DNA from 4 places in the Psychrobacillus sp. PGGUH221 genome. Region 4 is predicted to be linked to each of the others. Evidence: riboswitches for the same ligand, from Rfam matches in the RefSeq annotation. Region 4 holds a riboswitch; each other region holds the start of a gene.

Region 1 (3,200 bases), on a different contig from region 4:
AACCTTGTCCTTGAACTTGGTCCAAAGGCAATTGCCCAGTTCAAAAAATACCATCCTTTAAAAGTTTCAATTTCCTATACAAATCCTTACCAAACCACAGCCATTCTAAAGACTTTTATCAATGTTAATAATTCAGGAGAATTGACAGAAATAACAAATTGGCTGCTTTTCCTGGGTGAGGATATCAAGGTCAGGGAAGTGCCAGAAGAAGTCTTAGAAGGTTTACATGAGAGAGTATGTTTATTCTGCCTTTAAGCAATGCGGTTAAAAGCCAAATAATTTTGAGCTTGGCCAATTGCAGTGCCTCTCAATTTTGCACACAATGGGGAGATATATACTTCTGATTAGTGTAAATACTTTGATAGGTTAATAGCATTTTTATCAGTACTGTTCTTTATTTAATTTCTAGTAAAATCATTTTAACAAAAAAGGTAAAAACCTCATTTAGATGCGTTACGGTGAACCTTATCATAAATAGAGGATGTTTTAGCCCCGAACTAGTGGGGTGAACCATATCCAAGTTAATTAGATATTAGAATAGAGACAAACCCTAAAAAAGTATAGGTGAAATGAACCCAAAAAGTTAGACACTTTATTTGTAAGGATTGAGTTCGGTATTGTACCGGACTTAATCCTTTTAATTTTTCCTTAATTTGTTTGTGACTGTAGTATTCAATATATTGTTCAAGTTCTCGCTTTAAGTGTTCCATGTTTTCAAACTCTTGTAAGTAAAGCAATTCTGATTTTAAGAAACCGAAGAAGTTTTCAATTACTGCACTATCGAGGCAGTTTCCTTTACGAGACGTACTTTGTGTAGTGCCATGTTCTTTTAATGCGTGAGCGTCTTTATTCATTTGATAGTGCCACCCTTGATCAGAGTGAAGTACTGGGGCACCTTCTTCGGATAAGTGAGTGAAGGATTGTTCTAACATCTTTGAAACAAATGGATAAATAGGGCGTTTTTCAACGTTATACGCAATAATTTCTACGGTAAACAAATCAAGTACAGGTGATAGATAAAGTTTCTCACCAAATAAATGGAATTCCGTCACATCCGTTACCGATCTTTCGTTTGGTTTTGGCACAACGAAATCACGTTTTAAAATATTTGTCGCAATCTTACCGACGTTTTCTTTGTATGAGCTTTTGACGTCGGGAAAATGGTTCATTTATGCTCCGGAACTATGAGTGAAATTAAAGGTGTGGTTCTTTCGTTCTATACATGCTACTTAATTGTAAAAAACGCAGATCCATCTTTATAGGAATTTAGACATATGCAAGTGTGGCTATTTTAATACTATAGTTAAGTATAGATAGGTATAAAAGCAGTTTCACGTATGTAGCTAAGGTATTATGATAGCCTTGTAACATATAAAATAATCAAGTGAAAAAGGCAAACCACGAGAAATCGTGTGACGCAAAGCCAAGGGCCTGGACCACGCTAAGTGCTATGTGGATGGCAGCCGGTTACCGCAAGGATTCAGAGTCCTTTTATTATGAGCCTTGTTAAGAGGCTTATTTTTATGCGCGTTATTCCTTATTCACTACTGAAAGGTAGGGTAAAGAACATGGGTAAAAGTTTATCAAGTAAAATTTCAGCATTACTAGCATTGGTGTTAGTTTTGCAAGTTTTCCTGTTTCCAATGAAAAATGTTTTGGGAGCAACAGATAACAACCTTCTGCCGCCAAGTAACCTTGCGTACCAACATATCACACCAGATGATGTGAAGCTTACTTGGAGTGCGATAGTTAATGCTACAGGCTATAAAATATATGAAATTACAGAAGGTCAATTAACACCACGTGGTACAGTTACTACGAACAGTTATACGATTAATGACCTACCAGAAGGATCGTATACATATGTCGTTTCAACGTTAAGTGCGAACGGAGAATCTGGTCCTTGTGCACCGATTACGGTGAACGTTGCTTATCCAACGATGACAGCTCCAACACTTTCTTACACTTTACAAAATGCAAACGACATTAACTTGAGCTGGACGACTTCTCAGTATGTAGAAGGATATAAAGTGTACCAAATTGGACCAAATGGAGAGCAAACATTAGTTACTACAGTAACAGGTAAAACGTATACGATTTCAAATGCTCCTGAAGGGAATTTCACGTACTCAGTTTCTTCATTTAACTCTAAATATGGAGAGTCGCCAATTTCTAATACTGTGGACGTAACAATTCATCATCCAGAAATGGCAGCTCCAACGAATTTGACGTATACAATTGCAAACGTTAATGACGTAACACTGAAATGGACTGCTTCTTTACACGCAACAGGTTATAACGTATATCAAATTGTTGATGGGCAAAAAATATTAAAAAGTACTGTAACAGGAACGAGTGTTACATATACGAATACTCCTGGTGGGGAATACGTATATGAAGTTCATTCTCTAAATAGTCGTTTTGGTGAATCGGCAGAAGGAAGTCAAGTAACAGTGAATGTAGGATTGGTAACGATGCTTCCTCCAACAAACTTAACGTACACAATTGCAAATCTTAATGATGTTACGTTAAAATGGAACGCTGCTGCAAATGCGACAAGCTATAAAATTTATCAAATTATTGATGGGCAAAAAGTATTAAAAAGTACAGTAACAGGAACGAGTGTTACATACACAAAATTACCTGCTGGAGATTATGAGTATGTAGTGCATTCTGTAAGTAGCCGTTTTGGTGAATCGGCAGATGGAAGCCAAGTAAAGGTGAACATCGGAGAAGTTGCGATGATGCCGCCAAGCAATGTTACGTATTCAATTGCGAATGGAAACGACATTGTTTTAAAATGGGACGCTGCTACGAATGCGACAAGCTATAAAATATATCAAATTATCGATGGAAAAAAAGTATTAAAGAGTACAGTAACGACAACAGCTGTTACGTATGCAAACTCTTCAGCAGGAGACTATGCTTATGAAATTTACTCTGTAAGTAGTCGTTTTGGTGAGTCGGCAGAAGGAAGTTTAATTTCTGTAAAGGTAGAGCCTGTTGTAATGGCAGCTCCAACGAATCCGACATATACAGCAGCTAACATTAATGATGTTACATTAAACTGGGATGCTGTACCGTATGCCACAAGCTATAAAGTGTATCAAGTTATTGATGGACAAAAAGTATTAAAAAGTACAGTAAATAATACAAAAGCAACGTTTACGTATTTACCAGTAGGTGATTACAAATATGAA
Region 2 (3,200 bases), on a different contig from region 4:
AGAAAGCATGTCATAGATGACCTGAACAACAACTTCTGAGGTTGGGTTTAAATCTTTAAATTCTTCAACATCAAGGTTCAAATGTTTATGATCTAACTTATTTAGTACTTGAGTTTCAACAATATCATCTAATCTAGCTAAGTCGACAATCATACCCGTAATTGGATTAGGTTCTCCACTCAAGGTCACGTCAAGATAATAATTATGTCCATGCCCAAAGGGATTGTTACATTTCCCGAATATGTTAAGGTTCTCTTCCTTAGTAAGTTTATTGCTGTGTAGTCGATGAGCTGCACAGAAATGATATTTTCTAGTCAAACTGACCATATTTCCTTCCTCCTTTGTTGCAAATAAAAATGGATTCTCATGCAACTGTAATCTATGAAGTTCACAATCTTTTAACACCGGTGAAATTGTTTCCCACAAATAATTCACAATATTCTCCGTGGTAGGTATTTTATTATGAAAGTATGCATTTTCTTTATTGATAAATTTTCCATCTAGTTCGCTTTCAACGATTTTTCCAACTATATCTTTAATATCAACTGTATTGACTACAATGCCTGATTGTGTGCTTAAATTGCCCTTCACCATAACTTCTAATTGATAGTCATGACCGTGACCGTGTGGGTTACTGCAAAGACCAAACACTTCTTTGTTTTTTTCCTTGCTCCACTCTGCTACTTCATAGCTGTGCATAGCAGAAAAATCAACTCTTCTTGATAAGTAACGCATACCCTTCCCTTTCCCCCTATCGTCGACCAGATTCAAGACTTCTTTCAAACTCTCTTATAAGAGAGTCATTTTCTTTAAATACACCCTGTTTAACAGTAGTAACTGTTGATGAACCTGGCTTTTTGACACCACGTGCGCACATACATAAGTGCTGTCCTTCTACACTCACAATGACTCCTTTTGGATTCAACACATCAAATATTGCATTTGAAATTTGTTGCGTCATTCTTTCTTGCACTTGTGGACGTTGAGCTGTTAATTCTACTAATCTTGCAAACTTACTTAATCCAATAATTCTTTCACTTGGCATATAACCTATGTGAACTTTCCCAAAGAAAGGGATTAAGTGATGTTCACAAAACGTGTAATAATCAATATCTTTTACTACAATCATTCCATCATATTGCTCACCTTCAAAAGTAGTTGTTAATGCTGTTCGTGGATCGATACCAACACCCGAAAATACTTCCTTATACATTTTAGACACACGCTTAGGTGTATCTAACAATCCTTCTCTATTTGGATTTTCCCCAATTTCCTCAAGTATTCCACGTACATAACTTTCTATAATTGCTTGCGATCTTGTCTCAGTTAACATACTGTTTCCTCCTTTTTTAAATTAATATATAAAAAAGTCCCCCCAAAAATTGGGCGGACTCAAAGAGACTATATCAGAGTGTCTGATTAGTCTAATTTATCTTAGAAACCAATTCTTTTCGGCAACCCGGCGATCTTAGTATTAAACCTTAGACCCGTGGCTTTGCGTCCTTGCCTTTCGACAAGTTTTCTATTATCGAAGAAAAATATAAGATTTTATATCTTATGTACTTCTTTATTCTATATATATAACCTAAATGTACTAAAAAAGCAATACAAAATTAAATATATCTTTAGGTACACTTAATTAATACTAGAAAACAAAAATTAGGCCTTTAGGCCTAACCTTGGTGGTTCAAAAATCAAAACAGACTAATATTGGAATTTACATTAGCGAAGATTTAAGCTTTTTAAGATAAAAACTACCTTTAAAACGTCCTCCCTAAACAAAACTAATCGCATTAGTACTTCAATATATATCATTTAATCTTTGTTCACAAATTCCATCGCTAATAAGATTATTAATACTGGTCAAGCAAGTCAAAATCTAGCAGTGCAAGTCTGATTTTTTTACTTTAGAGGTTAAATTCATTATTCTTCAATTATTTAATACAGTTAGTTAGCCAATTATCACCTACAAAATCGTCTAAAGTATTCCAAACAGATAAGTCTCATTATAAACAAAAAGACTACTTGATTTCGTTCATCAAGCAGTCTTCTTAAAATCACCATTAGGAAAGCTATTCTTCAAAATGTCACTAAAATACTTCCGATGAATATAAAATAATAATAAAGAAATTAAGTACTTGTCTTTCTTAAGATAGTTTTATTTTATAGTTAAACGGAATATTTTATACCGAACTGTTGTAAACGAGCCATAAATTGGCCGTCGCTTAGGGGCTTATCATAAAGATAACCTTGAACAAAAGAGCATTGATTCTCTTTCAAATAGTCTCTTTGTTCAATAGTTTCTACCCCTTCTGCAATTACGTTTATTTCCAAATTATTAGCTAGCACAATAATAGCCCTAAGTGTAGCTTCACCTTTTGTACTTCTTCCTATACAATTTATAAAAAATTTATCTATCTTTAATTTTGTTATTGGCAAATTAGTTATATAAGAAAGATTTGAGTATCCTACACCAAAATCATCAATGGCTATTCCAATTCCAGCTCGTCGTAAATCATTCATATGATTTTGAATGCTAGAAGAAGAAAAAATCTGTGTATTTTCTGTTATCTCAATTTCTAATATTTCTCTTGGTATTGAGTGTTTTTCCAACTGGTATAATAAAAACGAAATAAATGAAGGCTCTTCCAATAAACTTGACGAGACATTAAATGAAATAAAACCAGAAAACCCTGTTATTTTTTTCCATTTGTTGTATATTAATAAACAGGTATCAATTATATATTCTGTTAGCATCCTGATTTGATCAGTTTCTTCTGCAATAGTAATGAATTCATCTGGTGAAATAAAGCCAAGTTCAGGATGGTTCCACCTAGATAACACTTCAATTCCTACAATTTCATTTTTGATTATGTCTACTTGCGGCTGGAAAACCGTATAAAATGCTTGTGTTGAAATTGCCTCTTTCAAACTTTTTTCAATAATAAGCCTTCTATTTAAAGACTCCAACATTTCGCTTTCGTATCGTTTCCATTGATCACCCTTAATATTCTTTGCTTCATACATTGCGGTGTCTGCTGCCGTTATTAAAGAATCTACACAACTTCCGTCATTTGGAAATACACTAACCCCTAAACTAGCAGATGTATTTAAAGGTGGAAAATTAACTATATTAATAGGCTTTTCAATGACAGATAAAATTTGATATGCGTCACTTTGGATTTGTTTGGCATCAACAT
Region 3 (3,200 bases), on a different contig from region 4:
TTACCTTAAACCCCGAATTTCATATAAAAAGAAATTAGTTAAAATAAAACACGTTTGAGTATTTTACTCAAGCGTGTTTTCGTGTTATTTATCTTTATCAAATAAACTTAGAAATACGTCAACGACTTCAGGGTCGAATTGTGTACTCTTATTTTTACGAATTTCGTTTAGAGTATATTCAATATCAAGTTCTTTCTCTCTATATACACGTTTAGAAGTCATGGCATCAAACGTATCAGCAACAGCAACAATTCGAGCAACTAATGGTATTTGATTACCTTGTAATCCAGTTGGATAACCTTTCCCGTCAAAACGCTCGTGGTGATAAAGTACAATATCTAAAACTCCATTATTATGAAAACTTTCAACGTGCTTTATGATGTCATACCCAATCTTTGGGTGTGTCTTGATGAGCTCATATTCATCATTCGTTAGCTTTCCAGGTTTGGTAAGTATGTTCTCAGGAATACCAATTTTTCCGATATCGTGTAGAAGCCCTCCTATGTGAATGATATTGCATAAATCTTTCGACAGCTTCATCTTTTCAGCTATTTCTACAGCGTATCTTGCAACGTTTTCGGAATGATGTAGTGTATAAGTATCTCTTGAATCTAAAGCGTTCGCAAGGGCTTTTGTCAACTCTAAATTATCTTCTTTCACTTTTTGAACATTCTTCATTAATCCAACTGATATAAAGGTAATTAAAAGATAGTTAAGTATATAAATGATAAAACTCAAGAAATTATCTGTCGCATCTGGTATAAGGAAAAATCTACAGGAAACGACTATAATGGTAAAAAAGATTAAAAACCAAGTAGATTTGTTATAAAAACCAATACCTAAAAATAGAACTGAAAAAATATAAAGTATAAAAAAATGACTTCCATTTTGAAGAAAAAAACTGTTTAATATCACACTTCCTATTAAAAGAATAAAAAAACCATAGCGAAAGTATAAAGGATGACTCAACCATTTATTAAATATATTTACCATGAATCCTCTAAGTCTCCTAACAAAGTATTTACTATTGAAACTAAATTATGAAAATAGGGTTTAACTACAAAGTCTTTTGCTCCGATTATTAGTGTTTCTTTAATTATGGATTGCTGTCCTCCTAATGCAGTACACATAACAACTTTTGCATGTGGGTCTATTTTTATTATTTCTTTTAGTGCATCAATTCCATTAAGCAATGGCATTGTAATATCCATTATTACAATATCTGGTGAATGTATCTTGTACATATCAATTGCTTGTAAACCGTTATCTGCTTCAATTATTTCATTAAAGTTGGCTTCATTTAAAATCTTTTTTAAATAACTCCTCATAAAACGAGAATCATCTACAAGTAGAATGTTCAATATAAACAACCTTTCACTAAATTTAGGCAAATTAGGAAAGATAAATATTAAATAATACAGGAAGTATTCCTGGCAACCAGGCTACCATGACGACTATGCGTTTTAGGCCCTTGGCTTTGCGTCTTTTACTTTCGTAAAATTTGCCCTTGTTTATATTAACATATCAAACAATGTCGAGAAATAGCGAAATTTGTAAATAAATAATAGTGTAGCTAATCTTCTTGTTGAAGCTCCTTTTGTTGAACTTAAAGATCTAATAAAGGAGGGTGGTTGAAGAAGTATTTACACATTGGAAGAATAAGTACGAATTTAAAGATATTCAATTCTGATTAGCTTTTAATGACATATTTTTGGCATTATTCAAGATATTCTTGCTAATAGTAGGTTATAAATAATAAATATGGTAAAATACTAATATTATAATCGTTTTATTTGAATATTCGTAATAAGGTCTTTAGGATCAAAAAGGTAAGGAGTTTATTCCATGAAGAAGCATATAGATAATGATATTTTTTACCGCTCTTTATTTGAGCATAACCCAGATATAGTGCTTTATTTAGATAGAGAAAGTGTTATTGCTAAAGCAAATCAAAATCTCTCAAAAGTGATAGGTTATTCGGTTGAGGAATTTTCGGTTACACCATTTTCCAAGTATTTACTGAAGAATGAACAGGATAATTATCAGAAAAATTTCTTAGAAGTCCTTAACGGAGAACCAAGAAGTATGGAATCTTTCTTTATACATAACAACGGGATGAGCATTCCGATTCATATTAAACTGATTCCTGCGATTGTAGGGGGTAAAGTAACTGGTGCTTTCGGAATTATAAAAGATAAATCTGAAGCTCAAAAAATTGAAAATAGTTTAATGGAGTCGGAGACGAAATTTAGAGCTATTGTGGAAGAAGCATTGGTAGGTGTCTATATCTTAATGGATAACAATCTTCTATATGGTAATCCATACTATCATCAACTACTCGGAACTAAGTACCCTGACGGCAAGTTCAATATTACTAATTATGTCCATCCTGAAGATAGAGATGAACTCCAATCCGACTTTGATTCGTTAAAAGAAGGAGAAGAAGGAATAAGACATTATTGTCGTGTAATTCGTAAAGATGGATCTGAGATAAGAGTCGAAGCACATTCCAAATTAATTTATATAGATAGAGATCCAATAATTTTGGGTACAATTATAGATATTACAGAGAGAGAAGAAACTTGGCAGAAGATCAACTTTCTTGCATACTATGACCAATTGACAGAGTTACCAAATCGAAAATCCTTTGAAGAAACCTTGGAAAAGGAATTAGTAATTGCTAAAACGTTAAATCAGAAGTTGGCAATTATGTATCTTGATTTGGATAGATTTAAATATACAAATGATACACTCGGTCATCGTGTTGGAGATGAGTTATTGAAAGCTATTTCTAAACGCCTTCAGATAGTACTGGGAGATAAACATCAACTGTTTAGGATAAGCGGTGATGAGTTTGCAATCATTTCTCCTAATTGTATAAACATCAGCACGGCAATTGAAATAGCAAATCAAATTATTAGTTCAATGGAAGAACAATTTGTCATTGGTCAATTTAAACTTTTTATGACGACAAGCATTGGAATCAGTCTTTATCCGACTGATGGTGAGGATTCAATTTCTCTCATGAAAAAAGCAGATACAGCACTAAATATCGCAAAAGGAGAAGGGAAAAATACATTCAAAGTTTTTTCTTCCACAATGGATATCCGAACATTTAGAACTTTTAAGTTAGGATCTGACATTCGTTTAGCACTTGAAGAGGATCAATTAGAGTATTACTTTCAGCCAAAGGTAAGCAC
Region 4 (3,200 bases):
GAAAAGGTTTTGGTAGAATGATTGCGAATCTTCCTGAAATGCTGAATAATTTTAAACCATATATCGATACAGCCATTTTTGAACCTGGGAAATATGAAAATGTACGACTATATAATGTCTCTGCTTTAGCCATACTAGATGAGATGGAACTTCTATTTAACGACATTATCTACCAATTATCTGACGAAAAAGCTAATGCAATTGAAGCTACATTAGAAATCTCACAGAACGTACTTGGAAATATACAGATTTTAAAAGAACAGGTACATCGTGTAACACTATAGATTATAATGACTGAAAATTTAGATATTATTATTAATAAAGAAAAAGACAAAGGGGATTTACTCCTCTTTGTCTTTTTTCCCGTTATTCGATTTTTCCTTGTCTTTATTCCCTTGTTGTTTAGCCTCGGCTTCTTGTTTCTTTGCTGCAGCCTTTGTAGCCTCTTCTTCAGCTTTCGCTGCTGCTTCTTTTTGTTTAGCCTCAGCTTTTGCTTTCGCTTCTTCAGCTTTAAGTGCGGCTTCATTTTGTTTAGCTTCTGCTTTTGCTGCTGCTTCTTTTTGTTTAGCTTCTACTTTCGCTACTGCTTCTTTTTGTTTAGCTTCTGCTTTTACTTTCTCTTCTTCAGCTTTTTTAGCTAATTCTTCAGCTTTTAATTTTGCTTCTTCCACTTTTTTAGCGGCCTCTTGTTTTTTCTCCTCCGCTTTCGAAGATGCATCTTGTACTTTTGGTGCAGCTGGTGTCTTAGTATCTGTAACTTTAGGTACCATAACCGCTGAAGCAGTTACTGGTTGTTCCGTAGATTCTTTTTGTACTTCATTTTCCTCTTCTAGAGGTATTTCTTCTTTTGAATCTGTTGTGTTTTCATCCGCAACAGCATCATCTGATTCTACTTCTTCTATCGGTTCCTCAGATTCAGTGGCTTCTTCCTCTGAAGTTTCTTCTTTCTCTTTTTCAAGCTTAGCTAGTTTTTTCTCTATCTTTTTAGCCAATCTTTCTTCCGCTTTTACAACATTTTTAGCAAGTGCTTCTTTAGCTTTTGTATTTTCTACTTTTTCTAATGCTGCTTGTAAAGCAAGAAGATTTGAAGAGAATTTTGCTTCTAAATCAGCATAAGCCGAATCTACTTCGGATTCTTCTCCCGTTGCATCATCTTCAACAGCTGGATCATCTTCATTAGCAACTTCATCCGGATTGTCTTGTTCTACACTTTCTTTATACTTAGCTAAAGCCTCGTCTTGTTGGTCAATCGCTAGTTGTAGTGTTTCAATTGCTTTCTCTTCATCACCTTGCTCAAATAATGCTGTCGCTTCTAGAATTCGCTCTTCCGCTAATGCGCTAAGCAATTCTGCTTCTTTCATGTCATCGAATGTGAAAGCCAATTGAACACTTTCTTGCAATGATTTAAGAAAATAGAAAAAATCACCGGGTAATAATGCAGGTTCTTCCGTATCATTTGTATCATCCGTAACTCCAGATTCCACTTCTGAGTCATTCTCTACTGTTGTCGTGGAATCATTCGTTTCTGCAAATGAAGGACTAACACCTACAAAAAACACAATGAAAGCAACAAACATAAATGCAAGCAGTGTTTTTTGCAAATTCCCTTTAAAATTAGACATAAAAAAACTCCTCTCTCCTATTAAAAATAGAAATACAAGGAAGAACTGTGAATTGAACTTTATTTCAAGTTTTCATCCATATTCTTCGGTAGTTCAGCCACCATAGCCGTTAGGCGTTAGGTCTGAAACTTTGCGTCTTCATCTTTCGACAAATTTGCCTTTTTCGGAATAAGTACCTACATCTAAATAATGCATGTCCCTATCAAGGATAATTATATATTACTAGATTATAGATATCTATCTATTTTTAACTAATTTTCCTGCGTACTTTCGGCTAGGAGAAAAGCACCCCCATTATTTGTGTGTTCACTAAAAAAGGTACGTTGTAAATGACAAATATGGGCTTAAATTGAGGGTTTCTTCGGTTGGGGAGCACCTAACTACATTTACTTTAACAATGATGTTGTTAGATAGAAGAAAGGTAATCAACGTGTCCAGACAAAAAGCGAGTATGTGAACGATTTCGTTCACATACTCGCTAAGAGATACCTCGAAGAGTTTTTCAGTTGCCCTCATAGGGTGCTTTTTTATACACGTAAGTGCAACTATGTTACTGTTCCATTAAGCTTGTGACAGATACACTTTGTTTATTTTCTGGTTCATCAAGGGAATGGATTGTCGCTTTTCCATTTTGTTTGTCTACATGTTCAATATAAATATTTTCACCGTTATAGGTTACATTAATCATATCAGGCGAAAAAACAATTTCTTCTGCGCGTTGTGCATTCATTGCTTCTACCTCCTTTTAAAATTCAATCGTTATTATATTTACCCGATCTTACTTATATATACTTAACAAATCAGCATTCACTTTGCCCTTTCTTTATTTCTTTAGAAACTTTCTTCAACGCTTTTTTAGATCCTCTTTCCATGTCATGTTGGAATTTCCGTTCTTTGTAACTTATAAATAAAGTACTGACATCATATCCTTCTGGATAAAGCTCTGTAGCTTTTACTTCAAGCTCTATTCTTTTTGCATTCACCTTTATAATTTCATTATTATAGAACACTAATACATTATTGAAATTGTCCTTTTTCTCATACACAATTCCCGAATCGTTCTGTTCCATTATTTTTACTCTGTCCCCTATTTCAAATTCATAAGTGTGCTCTTCCCTAGTTGTGATTTGTACCGGCTTTTTAACTTTATTGTCTCTTACCCGTTCTAAATCATAATTTTTATTTTCAATATAGTGCTGTGCTTTTTGCAATACCTTTTCACGTAAATTCATTTTCTTTGAAATCCAAAGCGCGTTACTATCTCCTGACTTACCTATTAAAAGCTTATACATCGGCTCTAACGCTTCACTGTTAAATTGCATTGCTGCATTTATGAAGTCACTATGAATTTCCGAATAGCGTTTTATTTCTCCGTAATGAGTGGTAGCCACTGTAATACACCCCATTTGATAAAATTCCTCCAGGATAGCAATGGCTAGTGCGGCTCCTTCATTCGGTTCGGTCCCACTTCCAATTTCATCAAAAAGTAGTAGCGTGTTATTCGTGGACGCACTCATAATCTCTGAGATATTTTTCATATGAGATGAAAAAGTACTAAGGGAGTTTTCAATGCTTTGA

Evidence for each region. Region 4 has a riboswitch for cyclic di-GMP ahead of PGC35_RS18460 (DUF5667 domain-containing protein). Riboswitches for the same ligand answer to the same signal wherever they lie in the genome.
Region 1: another riboswitch for cyclic di-GMP. It lies ahead of PGC35_RS16930 (OmpL47-type beta-barrel domain-containing protein); the one in region 4 lies ahead of PGC35_RS18460 (DUF5667 domain-containing protein).
Region 2: another riboswitch for cyclic di-GMP. It lies ahead of folE (GTP cyclohydrolase I FolE); the one in region 4 lies ahead of PGC35_RS18460 (DUF5667 domain-containing protein).
Region 3: another riboswitch for cyclic di-GMP. It lies ahead of PGC35_RS14460 (response regulator); the one in region 4 lies ahead of PGC35_RS18460 (DUF5667 domain-containing protein).

What each region holds. Positions count from the first base shown of each region.
Region 1 is NZ_JAQMHQ010000010.1:47,943-51,142, forward strand. It holds gene PGC35_RS16920 (helix-turn-helix transcriptional regulator) at 1-255, shown strand, start outside; partial or broken gene PGC35_RS16925 (IS3 family transposase) at 600-1,142, opposite strand; cyclic di-GMP riboswitch class I at 1,383-1,475, shown strand; gene PGC35_RS16930 (OmpL47-type beta-barrel domain-containing protein) at 1,569-3,200, shown strand, end outside.
Region 2 is NZ_JAQMHQ010000003.1:287,205-290,404, reverse strand. It holds gene PGC35_RS07320 (6-carboxytetrahydropterin synthase) at 1-735, opposite strand, end outside; gene folE (GTP cyclohydrolase I FolE) at 752-1,333, opposite strand; cyclic di-GMP riboswitch class I at 1,451-1,534, opposite strand; gene PGC35_RS07310 (EAL domain-containing protein) at 2,170-3,200, opposite strand, start outside.
Region 3 is NZ_JAQMHQ010000008.1:114,402-117,601, forward strand. It holds gene PGC35_RS14455 (HD-GYP domain-containing protein) at 85-993, opposite strand; gene PGC35_RS14460 (response regulator) at 987-1,364, opposite strand; cyclic di-GMP riboswitch class I at 1,430-1,516, opposite strand; gene PGC35_RS14465 (EAL domain-containing protein) at 1,846-3,200, shown strand, end outside.
Region 4 is NZ_JAQMHQ010000011.1:97,743-100,942, forward strand. It holds gene PGC35_RS18455 (SA1320 family protein) at 1-284, shown strand, start outside; gene PGC35_RS18460 (DUF5667 domain-containing protein) at 342-1,622, opposite strand; cyclic di-GMP riboswitch class I at 1,707-1,791, opposite strand; gene PGC35_RS18465 (small acid-soluble spore protein H) at 2,173-2,352, opposite strand; gene PGC35_RS18470 (endonuclease MutS2) at 2,423-3,200, opposite strand, start outside.